2 regions of the Paenibacillus litoralis genome follow, and region 1 is predicted to be linked to the other one. Evidence: predicted binding sites of a transcription regulator. Region 1 holds the regulator's gene; the other holds the start of a gene.
What was found. Region 1 encodes LexA, which represses DNA repair genes until DNA is damaged. Its sites were predicted from a motif close to CGAACATATGTTCG; they were not measured.
Positions count from the first base shown of each region.

Region 2: the regulator LexA is predicted to act here: its motif matches at 6,584-6,597, upstream of uvrB (excinuclease ABC subunit UvrB).

Region 1 covers NZ_CP176395.1:4,200,060-4,211,422, forward strand. Annotated here, with positions in the region: gene glnA (type I glutamate--ammonia ligase) at 1-879, shown strand, start outside; gene ACKGJP_RS17445 (YjcZ family sporulation protein) at 1,185-1,307, opposite strand; gene ACKGJP_RS17450 (YjcZ family sporulation protein) at 1,340-1,438, opposite strand; gene lexA (transcriptional repressor LexA) at 2,157-2,780, opposite strand; gene ACKGJP_RS17460 (LysM peptidoglycan-binding domain-containing protein) at 3,064-3,429, shown strand; gene ACKGJP_RS17465 (DUF896 domain-containing protein) at 3,715-3,906, shown strand; gene ACKGJP_RS17470 (hypothetical protein) at 3,963-4,478, shown strand; gene ACKGJP_RS17475 (HAD-IA family hydrolase) at 4,499-5,302, shown strand; gene ACKGJP_RS17480 (1,2-dihydroxy-3-keto-5-methylthiopentene dioxygenase) at 5,369-5,908, opposite strand; gene metH (methionine synthase) at 6,300-9,743, shown strand; gene tlp (small acid-soluble spore protein Tlp) at 9,802-10,026, opposite strand; gene murA (UDP-N-acetylglucosamine 1-carboxyvinyltransferase) at 10,689-11,363, shown strand, end outside.
Region 2 covers NZ_CP176395.1:149,774-161,136, forward strand. Annotated here, with positions in the region: gene ftsX (permease-like cell division protein FtsX) at 1-212, shown strand, start outside; gene ACKGJP_RS00665 (murein hydrolase activator EnvC family protein) at 340-1,548, shown strand; gene ACKGJP_RS00670 (S41 family peptidase) at 1,631-3,112, shown strand; gene ACKGJP_RS00675 (PDZ domain-containing protein) at 3,401-4,687, shown strand; gene ACKGJP_RS00680 (flagellar motor protein MotB) at 4,744-5,529, opposite strand; gene ACKGJP_RS00685 (flagellar motor protein) at 5,513-6,310, opposite strand; gene uvrB (excinuclease ABC subunit UvrB) at 6,884-8,881, shown strand; gene uvrA (excinuclease ABC subunit UvrA) at 8,938-11,363, shown strand, end outside.

The sequences.
Region 1 (11,363 bases):
CAAGGCGGATACTTCGACCTTGCTCCGACGGATCTAGGGGAAAATTGCCGTCGCGAAATCGTATTGACGCTTGAAGAAATGGGCTTTGAGATCGAAGCTTCTCACCACGAGGTAGCGCCTGGACAACATGAAATCGACTTTAAATATGCCGATGCGATTAAAGCGGCCGACCAGATCCAAACCTTCAAACTCGTCGTCAAAACGATTGCAAGACAGCACGGTCTGCATGCAACGTTTATGCCGAAGCCGCTGTTCGGGGTTAACGGTTCCGGTATGCACTGTCACCAATCGCTGTTCAAAGGCAACGTTAACGCGTTCTATGACGAGAAAGACAAACTGGGCCTGAGCGCGACCGCCCGCCACTATATGGCAGGTATTCTGAAGCATGCCCGTTCTTTCACCGCCATTACGAACCCGACCGTCAACTCGTACAAGCGTCTTGTTCCCGGCTATGAAGCACCTTGTTATGTAGCTTGGTCTGCAAGCAACCGCAGTCCGATGATTCGTATTCCGGCTTCCCGCGGTTTGAGCACGCGCGTTGAGGTTCGTAACCCGGATCCGGCGGCAAACCCGTACTTGGCGCTCGCAGTCATGCTGAAAGCGGGACTTGACGGCATTCAGAACAAATTGAGTCTGCCGGCACCGACGGACCGCAACATTTATGTCATGTCCGAGGAAGAAAGGGAAGAGCAAGGCATTCCTAGCTTGCCGTCCGATCTGAAGGAAGCGTTGGCTGAGCTGATCCGCAACGAAGTCGTTTGCGAAGCGCTCGGCGAGCATGCGCTGACTCACTTCTTTGAGCTTAAAGAAATCGAGTGGGATATGTACCGCACGCAAGTGCACCCATGGGAACGCGAGCAGTATATTACGTTGTACTAATTGAGGAAGCTCTTGACGCTTCCTATTCAAAAACGCATTTTTTGAGAAAACAGCCTTTTGGCTGCGAGCTGACGCCGAAATTTATACGGCGTCAGCTTTTTTTGTTGGGCTAGAAATATGCTGCTTTAATAAATCGTATGACATAAACGTAGAGCGCTTTCGCTTTCACGAGTAAGACGATATCATACGCCTTGGATAAATGACTAGGGGAGTACATTCGCTATTTATACTGAAGAGCCTAAAATGAAAAGTATGGTTATGTAGAAGGGAACAAAAAGCGATCCCTCCTGTTATGCATTCGCTTATTAACACCAAGAGCTAACGCAAGCGCAAGCGACAATGACCAGCAAGATAAAAAGAACCAGGATTACGCCGGTGGAAGTAAATCCTCGATTCCCATAACCGCGAACTTCAGCAATTTCGCTCATTCGGTTCCCCTCCATTCTTTCTTACGATGAAATCAGTAGCCGAATCCGCAAACGGAACAGGCGACAATGACCAACAAAATGAACAATACCAAAATCGTGCCGGTCGACGTGAAAGCTCCACCCAACGACATCGAAATCCCTCCTTGTTTGGTATCCATCTGGCTATATTCCCGAAAGGGCCATTTCAACCAGCTGCCTGATGACATCATATGGTTTCGAATGCTTTTTGATTGGGTTAGTGACGATAGTTATTAATTTTATGGGAAATGCTGATGGGCGCGATTATTATTTATAAGGCGTAAGGAGGGCGATCGCGGAACCAAAGCGTCATGATTATGATGAATCGGATGTCTGACCGTTTCCGCAACGGATCGCACAGAGTGTGAACGGACTCGTTCACGTGATGGTCGAACCAACTGTTTTCAGAGATACGAAAGTCGGAGATTGTCTCTGCTTCCGGACCCGCTACTTTTGCCGGTTCAAGTTGTCCCTTCGCCATGCTAATAAAATTTCGGCAGTCCAAAGAAGGGGAGAATTTTTTGCAAAAATAAAATGGGCGCATGGTGGTGACTTCGGGCATTACCTCGAAGGAAAGTTCCTTCCAATCATATCCCCATAATGTTTTGAAAGCGAATACGATGCTGGGTATATGGGGGATAACAAATGATTCTAGCTTTTTTACTAGTAATTGAGATGGGCTGCCTATAACGAATAGATGTCGTTATTATACTCTAAATATTTAAGATTTTTCGGTTGCGGGAACATCAAAAAAGGAATCTTCCATTGCGGAAGATTCCTTTACTAGGAACAGTAGAGACGCTTGTCCTTGAAGGTCGGAGCGACGAGCGATTAGTGAATGTTTCGGAATACGCCGATTACTTTGCCGAGAATAGATACATGCTTTAATCGGATCGGTTCCATGTGTTCGTTTTGGGGCTGCAAGCGGATGTGGTCTTTCTCCTTATAGAACGTCTTCACGGTAGCTTCATCGTCCTCGGTCATCGCTACGACGATATCGCCGTTATTTGCAGTTTGCTGCTGGCGGACGATAACAAGATCGCCGTCATGGATACCTGCATCGATCATACTCTCTCCGACGATGTTCAGCATGAAGACGGCATCGTCTTTCACTACATTGTTTGGCAGCGGGAAGTAGTCCTCAATGTTCTCCGTAGCTGTAATCGGCATCCCGGCAGTAACTTTCCCGACGACGGGCACTCTCGTAAATGAGAACGAAAAATTTGCTGCGGACTCGTCCTGAAGTCCGATTATTTCGATCGCGCGAGGCTTTGTCGGGTCGCGGCGAATCATGCCTTTCTTCTCAAGACGCTCCAAGTGACCGTGAACGGTCGAGCTGGAAGCAAGGCCTACCGCTTCTCCGATTTCCCGTACGGACGGCGGATAGCCTTTATCCCGCACTTCGTTCTTGATGAAATCAAGGATCGCCTGCTGGCGGTTTGATATTTTCCCCACCGAAAACCCTCCTAATCTTGGTAACTAATTATCGACATTATAGCACAGAACCCGAGTTCGTACAAACATAAGTTCGAGTTTTTGTTCGTATTGCTCGTTTGGGTGTTCGGAGGCGAAAGAAGGGCATGGAGCGGGCGGAGAGCGCCTATTCCGGCCTCTGCATGCGGCTCGAAAATACGAACAGAAAAAGGGAACAAACGTTCTAAAAAGATGTTGACACAAACAACCGTTCGTATTAAGATATGGGTATCGAAACAGAACAAACGTTTGGGGGTCGCCAATCATGAACGCAGCCATTAACCAAAGAAGACAAAATGTGAACAGAACAAATCGCAAACAACCGACATCCGTTTCTCATAAAAAGCTTATCCGCCTTTTCTTTTTCCTGCTTGCCATTGTCGTCTCGTTTTCCTGCGGAGCCATTTTTAAAAGTTATGCTTCGGCGCAGGATACGTCTTCGGCACCGCTTGCATTTCACGCTGAAACAGTGAAAAGCGTAGACGTGGTAAAAGGAGATACGCTGTTAAAAATCGCCCGTGAACACGCTCCAAAAGATGCGAACATCCATGCGTATGTCGATAAAATCAAAAAGCTGAACGGACTGAAAAATGCCATGCTTCAGGAAGGTCAGATCTTAGAACTCCCTTAATGCGGAGCCCCCTTCTCTAGAAGGGGAACCTCACTTCAATGATTGATGCCGAATATAAATGAATTCATAAGAACACACCTTCCGGGACGCCGGGCTAGGTGTGTTTTTGTTTATCATGCTGTAGCGTCAAGCTTCTTCTCTTTCATATTCGGGATAATTTGCTTGCGCTTACTTGCGAAATCTTGACAAGAGCCGCGTAGGAATGGCAAAGTAATAAGGATTGCGCTATGATTACGAAAGATTGGAATATCATCTTCTCGATGGTTACGCAGGAGGGAATTGAAAATGAATATGGATCAGACGGTCGAGCGCATTAATGAGCTGGCCCGCAAAGCGAAGACGGTAGGTTTGACGGAGCAAGAGCTGGAGGAGCGCAACGAGCTGCGCAAGCGTTATATCGAGGCATTCAAGTCGTCTCTGAAAACACAGCTCGATTCCATAAAGTATGTGGAAGACGAAGAAGAGAACAAACAGTAACAAAGCGAAGCATACGTGTCAAAACTAGCGTGATCTGAAGAATGGGGGGTCTCGTCATGTCCCGGTCGTGGGAACGAATGGTCGAGCGAAATCAGAAGAAAGTGAACAAGTCCCGGGTGAAGAGCGGACGAACCGCGATCACAGCAACGGGCGCAGAGGAAATGCGCAAGTTCAAAGGAAGAAGTTACATGCTTCCGTTAATTCTTTGCAGTATCGGAGTTTTTAATGTTGTCGCCTTTAGCGCTGTAAATGAAGGGGATAAAACATTCTGGTATACTTCACTCGCTTATGTTTTGCTCGGCGCCTTTATTTTTTTGGTCAGAAGGCCATTTTTGTCGATCGGCAAAACGAAACTTGTTTCCCGCCGGTTTACGGGGGACCATGCGCTTCAAGTGAATGATATCGAGGAAATCGTCGTTTCTCCGGGCTATGTTGTCGTCCAGCTTAAAGAGAAAAAACGCCGCTGGGTATTTTCCAAGCTGATGAATCTCTTCGATATTAGCGGCATGCAAGCCGAAATCAAGCAGTTTGCGCAGAAAAATAACGTTCCATTAAAAGAAGAGGCAAAATAACGGCGAGGGAGACTGGGAGAATGACGATCAAAGCGGTATTGTTCGATCTTGACGATACGTTGCTGTGGGATGACAGAAGCGTAAACGAGGCTTTCTTAGCAACTTGTACGGAGGCGGCCGTCCGTTACCCGAATATCGCGCCGGACAACCTTGAGGAAGCGGTGCGCAAAGAGGCGCGTGCGTTATACGAGACGTTCGAGACGTTCCCGTTTACGAAGATGATCGGGATCAATCCGTTCGAGGGGCTATGGGCGAATTTCGGAACCGATCATCACGAGCAGTTCCGTAAGCTTGGCGATCTGGCCCCTGGCTACAGGAAGGAAGCATGGACGCGCGGTTTGCGGGCCGTTGGCGTTGACGACGCGGAGCTCGGCGCGCTTCTGGCCGAGAAGTTTCCTGCCGAGCGCCGGGCAAGACCGTACGTGTACGAGGAAACCTTCCAAGTGCTTAACGAGTTGAAAAAGAAGTACAAGCTGCTCTTGCTTACGAACGGAGCGCCTGATTTGCAGCAAGAGAAAATAGCGGGTATTCCCGAGCTCGATACGTATTTCGATCATATCGTTATTTCCGGGGTACATGGGGAAGGAAAGCCTGCGGAATCGATTTTCAAACACGCTATGCAGCTGCTCGGCATTGAAGCGCATGAAGGGATTATGGTCGGGGACAAGCTGACAACGGACATTCTGGGTTCCAATCGGGTAGGCATGCATAATGCGTGGATTAATCATCACGGCGTTACCCGCAGCGACGAAATCGTGCCGAAACACGAAATCAAGAGCTTAAACGAGCTTCAAGCTATCATCGACAGGATCAATCATCATTGATAAATACAATAAAACCCGTCCGCTGTTCATACAGTAGGGCGGGTTTTCGTCTATAGTTCCGTAAGCTTATTTATTAAAAGAAGGATCTGCGAACGGGTGGGCGATCCAGCCTTCCGTTTCGATAAACAAGCGGACGGCGACGATTTGCCGATTTTCCATCAGCGTGAAGAAATGCGGCTTGTGCTCCGGAACGGAAATGACGTCGCCCGCTTCCAGTTCGACATCGAAATATCCTACATCGTCCGTGCCTTTAATTACAAAAATGCCTTTACCGGCAGCGATCGCACGCACTTCATCCTCAGTATGCGTATGCACCGATTCGAACTTTTTCAGAAGCTCTTCAATGTTAGGCGTGGCGTCGGACAGCGCGATGATATCCCAAGTGAGATAGCCGCGGCGGGAAGCGAGATCCTTGATCTCATCATCAAAAGCGGACAGGATTTGCGCTTTCTCATCATCGGAAAGAACAAATTTATTTTGCAGCTCTGCCGGAAGCTTGGAGGCATTCCAATGCTCGTAAAGCACCTCTTGATTTTCAAGGAACGCTTTAACGTTCTGTTCGCCGCTAATGCGTTCGTTCGTATTGCGAATACGTATTTCAGCCAATTTGAATTCCTCCTTCTCCCATCTTAATGCCCGCATATGATAACATAGTCTTCTGGACAATTCCGGTTCCATTTGCGGGTGGTACCGGAGCCATAGGTTCAGACTAAACTTATTATAGTGGAATTGATGCTTGTTGTCGATGCGCTTCGGCTATGGGGCTGGTTTGGAATCGTCTAGAAAGTAGAGGACTTGACGGCATGAAGGCTTAGGATACTTTCGTAAATGATGAAAGTTTGATACACTTATGAAAACCATTTGATTACCCGATAGAAGTACGGGGAATTAAACATGAACCGAACGGATGCAAGTTGCAACTAATCGATCGGTCAGGACAGCAATGAAGCAAACAGATAGGACAACGTTGTGGGCGAGATGGGGAAGGATGATAAGCATGAGTAAACCGACGCTGCGCGAGCAGCTTAGCAAAAAGATTATGATTCTGGACGGCGCCATGGGCACGATGATCCAGCAGGAGGATTTGACGGCCGATGATTTCGGCGGCGAGGACTTGGACGGATGTAACGAAAACCTCGTGCTGACCAGACCCGACATCATATCGAAAATACACGAAGCGTATTTCGAAGCCGGTTCCGATATCATCGAAACGAACACGTTCGGCGCGACAAGCGTCGTACTTGCGGAATACGATCTTCAGGATAAAACGAGGGAAATTAACCTCGTGGCAGCGAAGCTCGCTGTGGAAGCGGCGAACAAGTATTCGACGCCGGAATGGCCGCGTTATGTGGCGGGCGCTCTCGGACCGACGACCAAAACGTTGTCCGTTACCGGCGGCGTAACATTCGATGACCTGGTGGACAGCTACTATGAGCAGACTCTAGCGTTAATAGAGGCGGGCGTTGACGCGATTTTACTGGAAACTTCCCAGGATACGCTGAACGTAAAAGCGGGTAGCATCGGTGTTCGACGTGCCTTCGAAATGCTCGGCGTCAAGCTGCCGATCATGATTTCCGGTACGATCGAGCCGATGGGAACTACTCTCGCAGGTCAAAATATCGAATCCTTCTACGTTTCGCTAGAGCATCTCGATCCGGTATCCATCGGCTTAAACTGTGCGACCGGGCCGGAATTTATGCGCGATCATATCCGCACGCTTTCGGATATTGCCGGAACTGCCGTCAGCTGTTATCCGAACGCCGGTTTGCCTGACGAGAACGGCCAATATCACGAATCGCCAGAATCGCTCGCCAAGAAAATGGCCGGCTTCGCCGAGCAAGGCTGGCTGAACATCGCCGGCGGCTGCTGCGGAACGACGCCTGCCCATATTCGCGCGATGGCCGAAACGCTCAAACAATACGCGCCGCGGCCGCAAACGGGCGCTCATCCTCCGGCGGTATCCGGTATCGAAACCGTATATATCGAAGAGGAAAACCGCCCGATCATGGTCGGTGAGCGTACGAACATTGCCGGATCGCGTAAATTCAAACGTCTGATTAAGGAAGAGAAATTCGAAGAAGCTTCCGAAGTTGCCCGGGCTCAGGTAAAGAACGGCGCACACGTGATCGATATCAATCTTCAAGATACCGATATCGACGAAGCTTTCGCCATGGAAAACTTCCTGCAGCATGTCGTCAAAAAAGTAAAAGTACCTCTCATGATCGATTCGACATACGATCATATCATCGAGCTTGGCTTGAAGTATTCGCAAGGGAAAGCCATCGTCAATTCGATTAACCTCGAGGACGGCGAAACGAAATTTGCCGGCATTGTGCCGCTCCTGCATCGTTATGGCGCAGCGGTCGTCACCATTTTGATCGATGAGCGGGGACAGGCCGTATCCCGTCAAGCGAAGATGGAAGTCGCCGAACGTTCCTACGAACTTCTAACGAAAAAATACGGACTCAAGCCGCATGATATTATTTTTGACCCGAATATGTTCCCGATTGGCTCCGGAGACCCGCAATATATCGGCTCCGCTGTGGAAACGATCGAAGGCATACGGATGATTAAAGAAAAGTACCCGGAGTGTAAAACCATTCTTGGACTCAGCAATATTTCTTTTGGTTTGCCCGATGCCGGCCGCGAGGTGCTTAACTCCGTTTACTTGTACCACTGTACGAAAGCGGGACTCGACTATGCGATCGTTAATACGGAGAAGCTGGAACGGTATGCCTCCATTCCGGATGCCGAAAAGGAACTGGCTGAAAAGCTGATTTATAACACGAACGACGAAACGCTTGCCGAGTTCGTTGCCTTTTTCCGCGAGAAGAAGGTCGACAAGAAGGAGAAGATATCGAATCTTTCGCTTGAGGAGCGCTTGGGCTCCTACGTTGTGGAAGGCACGAAGGAAGGCTTGATCCCCGATCTTCAGGAAGCGATGAACAAATATTCTCCTCTTGAAATCATCAACGGACCGCTGATGAGGGGCATGGAGGAAGTCGGACGATTGTTCAACAACAACGAATTGATCGTTGCCGAGGTGCTGCAAAGCGCTGAAGTCATGAAGGCGTCTGTGGCCTTCCTCGAGCCGTTCATGGAGAAGAACGAGTCGGCGGTCAAAGGAAAGATAATCCTCGCGACCGTCAAGGGAGACGTTCACGATATCGGCAAAAACCTGGTCGAAATCATTTTGTCGAACAACGGCTACCAGATTGTCAACCTTGGCATCAAAGTGCCGCCTGAACAGTTGATCGAAGCGTACCGCAAGGAGAAGCCGGATGCGATCGGCTTGTCGGGATTGCTCGTTAAATCGGCCCAGCAAATGGTTGTCACCGCTCAGGACTTGAAGGCTGCGGGCATTGATGTCCCGATTTTGGTTGGCGGAGCCGCGCTAACCCGTAAATTTACGAAAACCAGAATTGCACCGGAATACGAAGGACTCGTGCTGTATGCGAAGGACGCGATGGACGGACTCGATATTGCCAACAAGCTTAGCGATCCTGCGGAGAAACAGAAGATGATCCAGGAACTTCGCGAAAGCATGGAATCCGACGTCAAAGAATCCGGCAAGCCGTCGCAGCCGATGCCTGTGCTGACCCGGGTCAAAACGTCCTCCGTTAACCGGAACGCGCCCGTACAAAAACCGACGGATCTTGAACGCCATGTGCTGCGCGACTATCCGATCTCGCATATTATGCCTTACATCAACATGCAGATGCTGCTCGGACACCATCTCGGCTTGAAAGGGAAGGTAGAGAAGCTGATCGCGGACAAAGACGAGAAAGCCACACAGCTTAAGGAAGTCGTCGATGCGATTCTCCAGGAAGCGCAGCAAAAAGGCATCATCCGCGCACACGGCATGTACCGCTTTTTTCCGGCGCAGTCGAAGGGGAACGATGTGATCGTCTACGATCCGAACGAACCGGGCAAGGTGCTTCAGACCTTCAGCTTCCCGCGTCAGGAGACGGAACCGTTCTTGTGCCTGGCCGATTATTTGAAGTCGGTGGACAGCGGTGAAATGGACTATGTCGGCTTCCTCGTCGTAACGGCAGGACACGGCATCACCGAGCTAGCCAGAGAATGGCGCGAAAAAGGCGATTATCTGAAATCGCATGCGCTGCAGTCGACGGCCCTCGAGATGGCGGAAGCTTTCGCGGAACGCGTTCATCATATGATGCGGGACGTATGGGGGATTCCGGATTCGCCGCAAATGTCCATGCAGGAGCGCTTTGGCGCGAAATATATCGGACAGCGCTTCTCGTTCGGTTATCCGGCGTGTCCGAACTTGGACGATCAACAGCAGTTGTTCGCTCTGCTGAAACCGGAAGATATCGGCGTCGAGTTGACCGAAGGCAGCATGATGGAACCGGAAGCATCCGTATCGGCGCTCGTATTCGCCCATCCGGAAGCGCGCTATTTCAACGTGGATAAAGTATAGAACAATAAAACCCCCTTCTCGCTATTTCGCTGCGGAAAGGGGGTTTTGCTTGTCATGCTCAGTCGTTTTGCGCGGCAGCCTCGTCTTCGATTTCCGCCTTGAAACCTGCGATGCTTTGCTCGCGGCGTTCGTTTTTCTCTTGAAGCTGTTCAACCTCTTGGCTGCTTATTTCGTCAGCGTGCTCATCCAAATAGTCTTGCGATTCCTGCAAGTTCTCCATCGTATTCTGCACACTATTTTGCAGCTTTTCTACATTATCAGCGCGGTTATCCGGTTTAGCCATGTCTTCATCCTCCGATTCAAGTGTGAAATTTGGGTTATTCCCCAGCTTTTAACATACCACGAATGGCGCGTTTGTATTCATCGTTTCATCGGTAAGAACAAACGGATAGGCTGTAAACGCTAACAAAAAAATTAGACGTAAAAATCGAATTTCCGCCTTATTTATTGGCACTACGTCCTATTTCATCTTGCTGGCAATTGTGATAAGCTATGCCTTAGGTTATTGGAAAGCCATTCATAGAGTATTCCAAAAATAAGGGACCAGCTGAACGTTACCTTCATGGCGCAGTTTGATTTGGAGACGGATTCAGGCTGATTCCGAGCCATTATACATAACGGTGTCATGTAACCGGCATTCTGTTAACCGGACCTTATGGCGGCGTTTACGTGCGTGCAGCATAGCTGCATTTCTTCCGCCGGGAAGCGAAAGGCGTTCGAAGACGAGAATAACTAGGGTATGATAGGCAGCCGAGAGATGACATCCCGAGAGGAACTGCAAAGTGCGCATGGCGTAGACGGGTTATGTGACCTGTACTTTTGGGGAAAGCTAGTAAGCATGGAGCCGTATAGCGGAATGAATCGGCTATGCGCATTACGGTACTGAAAACGCTAATAACGAATGATTACGGTAGTCGATAAACGATTGGGAGTAGGTATGACACGATGAAATGGATCGAAGCGTTTCCCTCCGGCCCGCTGCAGGGTACGGTCAAAATTCCCGGTTCCAAAAACAGCTCGCTTGCATTGTTGGCCGCAGCTTGCCTAGGCGAGGAGCCGATTACGCTTAAAGGGATTCCGAATATACTTGATTTTCGCGTAATTGCCGATATTGTGAAAGAAATAGGCGTTCTAATGGAAAGAGAGCCTTCCGGAGACATCCGGATCGATCCGCGGGCGATTTGTCATGCTCAGCTTGACGCAAGGAAGACGTCGCAATACCGCGCTTCTTATTATTTTGTAGGCGCGCTGCTAGCCAAGTTTGGCAAAGTGACGATCGGTTATCCGGGCGGCGACAATTTCGTATCGCGTCCGATCGATCAGCATATTAAAGCACTAAAGGCAATGGGAGCGACATTCACATTTCATGAGGATCGTTATGTAGTGGAGACAACCGGCCTCAAAGGCTGCGCCATTCATTTCGATACGATCACGTCGGGCGCTACCATTAACGCCATGCTGGCAGCCGTTCTCGCAGATGGGAAAACGGAGCTGCGGCAAGCAGCTGTCGATCCGGAAGTTGTCGATACGGCGAACCTCCTGAACCAAATGGGCGCAAAGATTAGCGGAGCCGGTACCGATACGATCCGCATTCAAGGTGTTAAGCAGCTTGGCGGATGC
Region 2 (11,363 bases), 4.1 Mb from region 1:
GCCTGATCGGCTCGATTATTCCGGCAGGCATTCTGGCTTACGGATATTGGGAGCTGCTGCACAACGGACAGTTTGAGATGAGCTCTTTCATGATGCAGCTTAAGCCGTTCGAAGAGATCAGTTACCCGATCAGCGGCCTGCTGCTCGGCATCGGCGTCGTGATCGGCGTCTGGGGCAGCACGATATCGGTTCGCAAATATTTGAAGGTATAGAGAGAAGAGATAGACAATGGGGGCACGTCCTAAAGCGTTTTCTACGGAAAACGCGCTTCGTAAGAATATCCAAAGCGTTTCTTGAAGGGAACGCGCTACGAAAGCTAATCCTTAGGAGGTTCCAATTTTGAATAAACGTGTACTGTCGCTGCTTGTTGGGGTTACCCTGCTCGGTGCGGCGCTGGCGCCGGTAATCGGTCATGCGGACAGGCTGCAGGACCTGTCGAACGAGCTGAAGGCGATCGAGAAGAAAACGGCCGAGGCCAAAAAGAAAATTCAAGAGGCGGAGCGCGCCGCCGAAAGTCTCAAGACGCAGAAGGCGCAGGAAACCAAAAACCTCGACCAGGTTCGCAAGGAGATCGAGGATCATGGCGCGAAGCTGAATGAAATCAAGATGCAGAAGATGACGGCCATAGAGGATCTCGACAAGACGGCGGTAGAGCTTCAGCAAGCGGATGAGCGGGTGGCGGAGCGGGATAAAATGCTCAAATCGCGCGTTCGTCTCATGTACATGAACGGATCGGTGTCCTATTTGGACGTCGTGTTTAGCGCTACAAGCTTTGCGGACTTCTTGGACCGCTTCTATGCTTTGCAGAACGTTGTGGGTCAAGATAAAACGATTCTCGATGCGAACAAAGCCGACCGGAAAATCATCGCCGCGAAAGAAGAGCAGCAGAAGGTCCAGCTGGCCCAAGTGACTGCGCTTGAAGCGGAGGAAGAAGCGGTCAAGCAGAAGCTGCTGACGCAGGAGAAGCAGAAGCAGGTCATGATCGCTTCTCTGGCGAAGCAGGAGCAGGCTGCCGAGGATATTAGCGAGGAGCAGGAAAAGGCGGTCATCGAGCTTGCCGCCCGCCAGCAGAAAATCAACGACGAGAAGCGCAAGGAGCAAGAGAAGCTTAACAAAAAACCGGCGACTTCGGCTCCCAAATATACCGGAGGCAAGCTGGGCTGGCCGATTCAGGGCGGCGGCGGCACCATTTCAGACAACTTCGGCTACCGGATCGACCCGATCAAAAAGATCCGCAAGCTCCACAAAGGCATCGATATCGCCTCTCCTAGAGGGACGTCGATTATTGCCGCCGAAGAAGGCGACGTGCTCATTGCGGGCTGGACGTCGGGATACGGCAACACGGTCGTGCTCAATCACGGAAACGGCATGTGGACGTGGTACGGGCATATCCGGGAAGACGGCATTTTCGTAAAAGAAGGCGATCACGTCAAGCGCGGGCAGAAAATTGCCGAAGTCGGCTCAACGGGGGATTCGACCGGCAACCACCTTCATTTCGAGGTCCGGATGAATCAGGAAGCGACCGACCCGATGCCTTATTTGAAATAATTCGGCATTTCGACAATAATAAACCATACGGGCTTGTCATATACTATTGCGTGGGCAAGCCGGTAAAGGTGGTGGAAGCGTTTTGACGTTTAAAGGACGAACGGTACTCGCATTTATTTTGCTTTCGATGTTCGCAAGCTGTATTTTGACGCTGACGATCGTGCAATCGCCAGTGTTCTCTCAGGAAAGCCAGGGGAATGCAGGGAAGTCGTCAGGCTCATCCGGGACGAAAGCGGCCGCCAACTTGACGGATGCCGATGTGAAGAAGCTTTCCAAGACGTTTGAGCTGATTCAGAAAAATTACGTATCCGAGGTCGAGCACGAGAAAGTGGTGAACGGCGCGATCAACGGGATGCTGGCCGTGCTGGACGATCCGTATACGACGTATATGGATCAGAAGGAAGCGAAGCAATTCGACGAATCGATATCCTCTTCCTTCGAGGGAGTCGGCGCCGAGGTGTCGATGGAAGACAACAGGGTGACGATCATGTCGCCGATCAAGGGATCGCCGGCCGAGAAAGCGGGCTTGCGGACGGGAGACGTTATCGTGACCGTCAACGGCGAGAAGCTGGACGGACTTACCCTTAATCAGGCGGTTATGAAAATCCGCGGACAGAAGGGTACCCAAGCGAAGCTCGGCATTGTGCGAGGCGGAGCGACGGAGCCGATCGAGGTCATCGTCGTGCGTGACGCGATATCCGTGGAAACCGTTTATGCGGAAATGATGAACGGCGGCATCGGCAAAATCGAAATCCGGCAGTTCTCGGTCAATACGGGCACACGGTTTAAAGAAGAGCTTGCCAAGCTGGAAAACCAAGGGATGAAGGGGCTTTTGATCGATGTACGGAACGATCCGGGCGGTTTGCTCGACGTCGTGCTCGATATCGTTCAGCCTTTTGTCGAGAAAGGCAAGCCGCTTATTCAAGTGGAAAATAAAATCGGCCAGAAGGATACGAAGTTGTCCGAGAACCCGAATCCGCCGAAGAAGTATCCGGTAGCCGTCCTTATTAATAACGGCAGCGCCAGCGCTTCGGAGATTTTGGCCGGTGTGTTCAAAGAAGCGGTCCCGGGCAGCAAAATTATCGGCGAAACTTCGTACGGGAAGGGAACCGTGCAGGTGACGTTCTCTCAAGAGATGGGCGACGGCAGCAATATCAAGATGACCGTCTACAAATGGCTGACGCCGAACGGCAACTGGATCAACAAGAAGGGCGTCGAGCCGGATATGAAGGTCGAGCAGCCTGCCGTGTACAAAGTGGTGCCTTTTACGAGAAAGGCGACATTGAAATTCGATATGACCGGGGAAGATATCAAGACGCTTCAGACGATGCTGGCGGCGCTCGACTTTCCGGCGGATCGGACGGACGGCTACTTTAGCGACAAGACGGTACGGGCGGTCAAATCGTTCCAGCAGAAATACGGCCTTGCCGTAAACGGCGAAGTGGATGAGAAGACGATGGACAGACTGGAACGGGAAACGCTGAACTTCATCAAGGAAGGCAAACATGACCTGCAGCTGAGCGCAGCCGTGAAATACATGCAGGATAAGCTGGCCGGCAAATAGCAAGGGATTTATATCCGCGGCGTTTGGAACAAAAAGTAAGGATAACGCTGGAAAGCCGGTTTTCCCGGCAGGAGATCGCGCTAAACGCGTCGAATTACAAGAAGAGGGCTATCGAAGTCGAGGCCTTCTTCTTTTTTGTTTGTAAACAAAGGAACGTATATCGTCGGCTGGCTGTTCCATTTCCCGGTAACGAAGACGGCTCGATCGTTTGTAGCGGAACGAATCTGCTCGAATGGGGAAGAACGGCAATCCTTGTGGTCAAATCCGGATAGGTGAGGAGCAGGACGAATGGATATAAGCTTGGATTGGCTTTGGCGGCTGGGCGAGGCGCTGCTTCAGCTGCTCTTGAACCCTCTGTACTATGTCGGCCTGCTGCTGATATTGCTTCAATACCGCAGGCAGATGGCGCTAGAGCGGAAATTGTTTCACGTGCGGCTTCATTCCATGGCCGGAGAGACGCTGCGCGCCGTGCTGTCGGGATGGCTGGCCGGTCTGGCCGCTTCCCTCGTTATGGCCGTAATCGGAGCGAGGCTGCAGCCGGAGACGGTACTGCTGCTTTGGGGCCTAACCGCTCTGTTTATGCTCGTGCGCGCGCGTCTTGTTTGTTTGGCGTATGCGGTTGGAGCGCTCGGCTTGCTTCAGACGTTGTACGATATGATTCCCTCGCTGGGCGGCATAGAGGGCGCGGGATGGCTGACAACGGCAATCGTCGAAGCGGACATGCCTTCCCTGCTTGCGCTCGTGGCCGTCTTGCATCTGATGGAAGGTCTGCTCGTGCGTTGGCAAGGACAACGGTTGTCCAGCCCGCTCTTCTTCGAGGGCAAGCGGGGCAGGCTGATCGGCGGCTACCATCTGCACGGCTTTTGGCCGGTACCGCTCTTCCTGCTCATTCCTTCGCCGGAGGGGCTGACGCTGCCGTGGACGCCATTCTTTTACGGCGATGCGGCTGCAGCGGGCTGGACAATTATGGCGATGCCTGCGTTAATCGGTTTTACGGAACGTACCGTCGCGTTCCTGCCTCATCATAAAACGGAGCGAACGAGCGGCCGGCTGTACGTGTACGGCGTCATCCTCTTAGCGCTTGCGATAGCGAGCCAATATGTGCCTCTGCTTGTGCCGGTCGCCGCGTTACTCGGTATCGTGCTGCATGAAGCGCTGCTATGGGTGAGCAGACGGGAGGAATCCAACCGCAGGCCGCTGTTCGTGCACGAACGGAACGGACTGAAAATTTTGGCCGTCCTCCCGGATAGTCCTGCTGCGGCGATGGGGCTTGAACCGGGCGAAACGATTTATAAGGTAAACGGCGAGAAGGTGCAGACGAAGGAGCAGCTGCATCAAGCGATGCGCTTGAGTTCGGCGTTCTGCCGGCTTGAGGTGGTCAACGGAGCGGGGCAGAACAAGTTTGTCAGCCGCGCTCTGTACGCCGGAGATCATCACCAGCTCGGGCTCATTCTGTGCCCGGATGCCGACGCCAGGTATTTCGTCAGTGAGAAGCAGCGGGAGCTGACGGTCGCCGCATTCTTTCTTTCACGCTGGAAAGGGCTTCGTAAAAACGATCAGTCCGAGACGTTGTAGCGCGTACCCGTAAATAAAGCCCCATGATTGCCTTCCGGCGGTCATGGGGCTTGCTGTTATGGATTTTCGCGCAGCACGATAATTTCGACGCGGCGGTTTTTTTGCCGGTTCTCGGCGGTATCGTTAGGAGCCACCGGTTTCGTATCCGCGTAAGCGGCGGAGATGAACATGTCGGCAGGCAGCTTGGACTTGTCCGTAAAATACCGGGAAACGGATGCCGACCGTTCGAAGGACAAGCCTAGATTATCCTTGAACGCGGAGCCGGTGGCCAGCGGCAGGTTGTCGGTATGTCCCTCAATGCTGATCTTGGCCTTCAGCGTCTGGAACAGGCTCGACAGCTTGTCGAGGACCGGAAAGGCGCCTTGCTTCAAGTCCGCTTTACCCAGATCGAACAGAAACAAATCATTCAGCGTTACGGCGACGCCCCGCTGCGTATCTGCAACGAAAACTTGGTTCTGCAGCTGGTTTTCGGTGACGTACTGATTGATTTTTTGCAGCAAGTCCTGGAGTTCCTTTTCCTTCTTCTCGCGTTCCTCGCGCATTTTCTTCTGCGCTTCGGTTTCCTCCGTCGTATCGCTCTTCCGAGGTTCCTCGCCGTCGGTACCCCGGCCGATGTCGGTGCTTCCGATAAAGCCGGAACCGCTCGGCACCATGGTATCGGATTTTTTGAATTGATAATGGAGCGTCTGGGCTAGAATATCGAATTTCGATTTATCCACTTTGCTCATGGCATACATAATGACGAAAAAGATAAGCAGAAGCGTAATCAAATCGGCATAGGTGATCAGCCAGCGTTCATGGTTTTCGTGTTCCTGGTGCTTGCCCTTATTTCTCCTCGCCATTGTCTCCACCTGCTTCCGGAGCTTTATTCCTCGTCTTGTCCTGATGGAGGAAGGAGGTAAGCTTTTTCTTGATCAGCTGCGGGTTCTCGCCTGCTTGCAGCGCCAAAATGCCTTCCAGCATCAGTTCCATTTCGGATATTTGTTCTTTGCTGCGGATTTTGATTTTGTTCGAGATCGGCAAATAAAGGACGTTGGCGCTGCTGACGCCGTATAACGTGGCCGTAAACGCGACCGCGATCGCAGGACCCAGCGCGTCCGGATCGGCTAAGTTGCCGAGAACGTGGATGAGGCCCATTACGGTACCGATAATCCCCATGGTCGGTGCAAAAGCGCCGGCCGCTTCGAATACTTTGGCATAGCCTTCATGATGGTGTTCGAGCGCATCCATTTCCAACTCCAGAATTTGACGGGTCAGCTCCGGATCAGTTCCGTCGACGACCATCATCAGCCCTTCCTTCAGAAAAGCGTTCGGGTGCTCCTGCGCCCGTTGTTCCAGGGCAAGAACGCCTTCGCGTCTGGCAATCGTAGCCATGTCGACGATTTCGTCGATGATGGCGTTCGGGTTACGCTTCGATTCCTTGAATGCCATGGAGAACGCCTTGGGAAGCTCCTTCAGTCGAGACATCGGGAAGGAAACGGCTATTGCGCCGAAGGTTCCGCCGAATACGATAAGCATTGCGCTGGGGATGAACAGGGCGCTCAGATGGCCGCCGTCCCACATATACCCGCCGATCAGCGCGGCAAGCCCTAAAATGATACCTAATAATGTTGTAATATCCACGTCGTCACCTCTGATTTATCTTAGAAATAATCGCCTCTGGAGAAGAAAGGAAGTTGTCTCCGTTTGCAAGAATGAAGGAAAAGCGGTATAATGAAACGGGAACAAACATTCCTATATGATGTTATTTACTGGGATTTGATACGGCTTGGCAGCCTCTTGCCGATTCGATAGATAGCGGCTTGCGGCAACGCATTTTCCAGTCGCGCTCCTGCCGCCGTTTTCATATAACTTTATATCGGAACGTGCGCTGGGAAAGTTTAGAGTGTTTCCGTGCGAACGATTGTTTGCACTCGAGGGGCGGCAGCCTCCCTGTAGGGCAAAAGCGCATAAATATATGGCCCGCGGCGTATGTGGGAAGGCTTGGAAGCGAACAATGATGGTCATACCGGATAAAGGCCCGAGGATCGAATCGGCGCTCTTGTTCTGCAGCCTTGTTCGATGCATAAGCCTTCCTCAGCGAGGATTCGGCGGAATCGTCCGCCACACCCTAAGTTGATTTCTGAAACAACGTTTAGGCGTTTCTATTACGGTTTACTATAATAATAACTTTACTAATAAACGGGTGGGGGATGCATGAGCGATATTGTGCTAAGCAGCAAAAAGTTTGAGCTGGTATCCGAATTTGCACCGCAGGGCGATCAGCCGAAGGCGATTCAGGATCTTGTCGACGGGGTGCAGAAAGGCAGCATACACCAAACGCTGCTCGGAGCGACCGGCACAGGGAAAACGTACACGATCGCAAATGTCATCGCACAATTGAACCGGCCGACTCTGGTCATGGCGCACAACAAAACGCTGGCCGCTCAACTGCACAGCGAATTCAAAGAATTTTTTCCGAACAATGCCGTCGAATACTTCGTCAGTTACTACGATTACTTCCAGCCGGAAGCTTACATCCCATCCACCGACACCTACATCGAGAAAGATTCCAGCATCAATGATGAGATCGACAAGCTGCGCCACTCGGCGACAAGCTCGCTTTTCGAGCGCCGTGACGTCATCATCGTGGCGAGCGTTTCATGCATTTACGGCCTCGGTTCTCCTAAAGAGTACGGCGAGCTCGTTCTGTCGCTGCGCGTCGGCATGGAGCGGTCGCGAAATGAGCTTTTGCACCGTCTCGTCGATATCCAATACCAGCGGAATGACATCAGCTTCACAAGGGGCACCTTCCGCGTGAGGGGCGACGTAGTCGAAATATTCCCCGCATCGGGGAACGAGCATGCCATTCGCGTCGAGCTGTTCGGAGACGAGATCGAACGCATCACTGAAATCAACGTGCTGACGGGCGAAATCATCGGGGAGCGCGAACATGTGGCGATATTTCCGGCTTCTCACTTCGTAACGCGAGAGGATACGATGAAACGGGCGATCGTCAATATTGAGCGGGAGCTTGAAGAACGTCTTGCCGAACTTCGCGAGGCGAATAAGCTTCTCGAGGCGCAGCGGCTGGAGCAGCGCACCCGTTACGACATCGAAATGATGCTGGAGATGGGCTTCTGTTCGGGCATCGAGAACTATTCGGGACCGTTAACGTTCCGCGAACGCGGAGCAACGCCGTATACGCTGCTTGATTTTTTCCCTGACGATATGCTGTTCGTCGTCGACGAGTCGCATGTGTCGCTTCCTCAAGTCCGAGCCATGTATAAGGGCGACCGGGCACGCAAGGAAATGCTCGTCGAACATGGTTTCCGCCTGCCGTCGGCGCTAGACAACCGTCCTCTGCGATTCGAGGAATTCGAAGAGAAGATGACCCAAGCGATTTACGTATCTGCAACGCCGGGGCCCTATGAGCTCGAACACTGCCCGAGCATGGTGGAGCAAATTATTCGTCCGACCGGTTTGCTCGATCCGATTATCGAGGTGCGTCCGTCGAAGGGGCAAATCGACGATATGCTCAGCGAGATCAACGATCGTATCGCGAAGGACGAAAGGGTTCTGGTTACCACGCTGACCAAGAAGATGGCCGAGGATTTAACCGATTATTTGAAGGAAGTCGGCATCAAAGTGCGTTATCTTCACTCCGACATAAAGACGCTTGAACGGCTGCAAATATTACGCGATTTGCGGTTGGGCACCTTTCATGTGCTTGTCGGGATCAACCTTCTCCGGGAAGGGCTCGACTTGCCGGAGGTATCGCTCGTGGCGATTTTGGATGCGGATAAGGAAGGCTTCTTGCGGGCGGAGCGCTCGCTGATCCAGACGATCGGCCGCGCGGCGCGGAATGCGGACGGGCGCGTCATTATGTACGCCGACAAAATAACCGACTCGATGGACAAGGCGATTACCGAAACGCGCCGGCGTCGTGCGATCCAGGAAGCTCACAACGAGCAGCTTGGCATTACGCCGATGACGATTAAGAAGAAGGTGCGCGACGTCATCGAAGCGACCAAGGTAGCCGAACAGAAGGCCGATTACTTGACCGATATCAAGCAGGGCAAGATGTCGAAGAAAGACAGGACCTCGCTGATCGAGCGTCTGCAGGTGGAGATGAAGGAAGCGGCCAAAAGTTTGCAGTTCGAGCGCGCCGCCGAGCTTCGTGACGCGATTATGGAGTTGAAAGCGCAGGAATAACCGGCGCCTAACATAAGATTCGAATGTGGGAAGACCGAAAGGATGGGGAAACGCAAGTGGCAAACGAAAGCATCGTCATCAAGGGCGCGCGGGCACACAATCTCAAAAATATCGACGTGACGATCCCGCGGGACCGTTTCGTCGTGCTGACCGGGCTGAGCGGATCGGGCAAGTCGTCGCTCGCGTTCGATACGATTTATGCGGAAGGACAACGCCGCTATGTCGAGTCGTTGTCGGCGTATGCGAGACAATTTCTAGGCCAAATGGATAAGCCGGATGTCGATTCGATTGACGGCTTGTCGCCGGCCATCTCGATCGATCAGAAGACGACGAGCCGCAACCCGCGTTCGACGGTCGGCACCGTAACGGAAATTTACGATTACTTGCGGCTGTTGTTCGCCCGCATCGGACGCCCGCATTGTCCCGAACACGGTATTGAAATTACGTCGCAGACCGTCGAGCAGATGGTCGACCGCATTATGGAATATCCGGAGCGCACGAAGCTGCAAATTCTCGCGCCGATCGTATCGGGCCGCAAGGGCGAGCACAGCAAGCTGTTTACCGACATTCAGAAGCAGGGCTTCGTACGGGTGCGCGTCAACGGCGAAATTCTCGATTTGTCCGAGAAAATCGAGCTCGAGAAAAACAAGAAGCATTCCATTGAAGTCGTAGTCGACCGGATCGTCGTTAAAGATGACGTGCACGCGAGGCTGGCGGATTCGCTTGAGACGGCGCTGAAGCTTGCCGACGGACGCGTTATCGTCGATGTCATGGAGCATGAGGAGTTGCTGTTCAGCCAAAATCTCGCTTGTCCGGAGTGCGGCTTCAGTATCGAAGAGCTGGCCCCGCGGATGTTCTCTTTCAACAGCCCGTTCGGGGCATGTCCGGATTGCGACGGGCTTGGCGTGAAGATGATCGTCGATCCCGAGCTGCTCGTGCCGAATGCCGATCAGACGATCGAGGAAGGGGCTTTTGAAGCTTGGGCAGGCAGCACGTCCAACTACTACCCGCAATTTCTTGCGTCGGTCTGCGCACATTACGGCATTTCGCGCGAGGTGCCGGTCAGGGAGCTGTCGGCCGAGCAAATGAAGGTGCTGATGTACGGTACAGGCGGAGAGAAAGTACGTTTCCGCTATGAGAACGACTTCGGCCAAACGAAAGAAGCGCTCGTGCCGTTCGAGGGTATTGTCAGGAACCTGGAGCGCCGTTACCGGGAAACCGGATCGGACGGCATCCGCGAATATATTGAAGCTTACATGAGCGCGAAGCCGTGCGGCCGCTGTAAAGGGCAGCGGTTGAAGCCCGAGAGCCTTGCCGTGACGATCAACAATAAAAATATCGCGTTTGCTACAGGTCTGTCGATCGGCGATGCCCAGGAGTTTTTTGAAGGCTTGAATCTGAACGAGAAGGAACTGGCAATCGGCCATTTGATTTTGAAGGAAGTCAAATCGCGTCTCGGCTTCCTCGTAAACGTCGGACTGGATTACTTGTCGCTCAGCCGTGCGGCTGGAACGTTATCCGGCGGAGAAGCGCAGCGGATTCGCCTCGCCACGCAGGTGGGCTCAAGTCTGATGGGCGTTCTGTACATTCTGGACGAGCCGAGCATCGGTCTGCACCAGCGTGACAACGACCGTCTGATTCGTACGCTCGAGCATATGCGCGATCTGGGCAATACACTCATCGTCGTCGAGCATGACGAGGATACGATGCTTGCGGCCGATTACGTTATCGACATCGGTCCCGGAGCGGGCATTCACGGCGGCCAGGTCATTGCTCAAGGAACGCCAAAGGAAATTATGGAGGATCCGAACTCCCTCACCGGCCAATATTTGAGCGGACGGAAGTTCATTCCCGTGGCTGCGGAGCGCCGCAAAACGAACGGCAAATGGCTGGAAGTCAAGGGAGCCAAGGAAAACAACCTGCGGAACGTCAATCTGAAGGTACCGCTCGGCGTGTTTTCTTGCGTGACAGGCGTATCCGGCTCCGGCAAGAGCACGTTGATTAACGATATTCTTTATAAGTCGCTGGCACGCGAGTTGAACGGCGCGAAGACACGTCCGGGCGAGCATAAGCAGATGCTTGGCCTGGAGCATGTCGAGAAGGTTATCGACATCGACCAGTCGCCGATCGGACGCACCCCGCGTTCCAATCCGGCTACGTATACCGGCGTGTTCGACGACATCCGCGATGTGTACTCGGCTACCACGGAAGCTAAGGTGCGCGGCTACAAGAAAGGCCGCTTCAGCTTTAATGTCAAAGGCGGAAGATGCGAAGCTTGCCGCGGCGACGGGATTATCCGGATCGAGATGCACTTCCTGCCGGATGTTTACGTACCGTGCGAGGTATGTAAGGGCAAGCGCTACAACCGCGAGACGCTGGAAGTGAAATACAAAGGCAAAAATATCGCGGAAGTGCTGGAACTGACGATTGAGGATGCTTGCGAGTTTTTCAAAAACATTCCGCGGGTTCACCGTAAAATGCA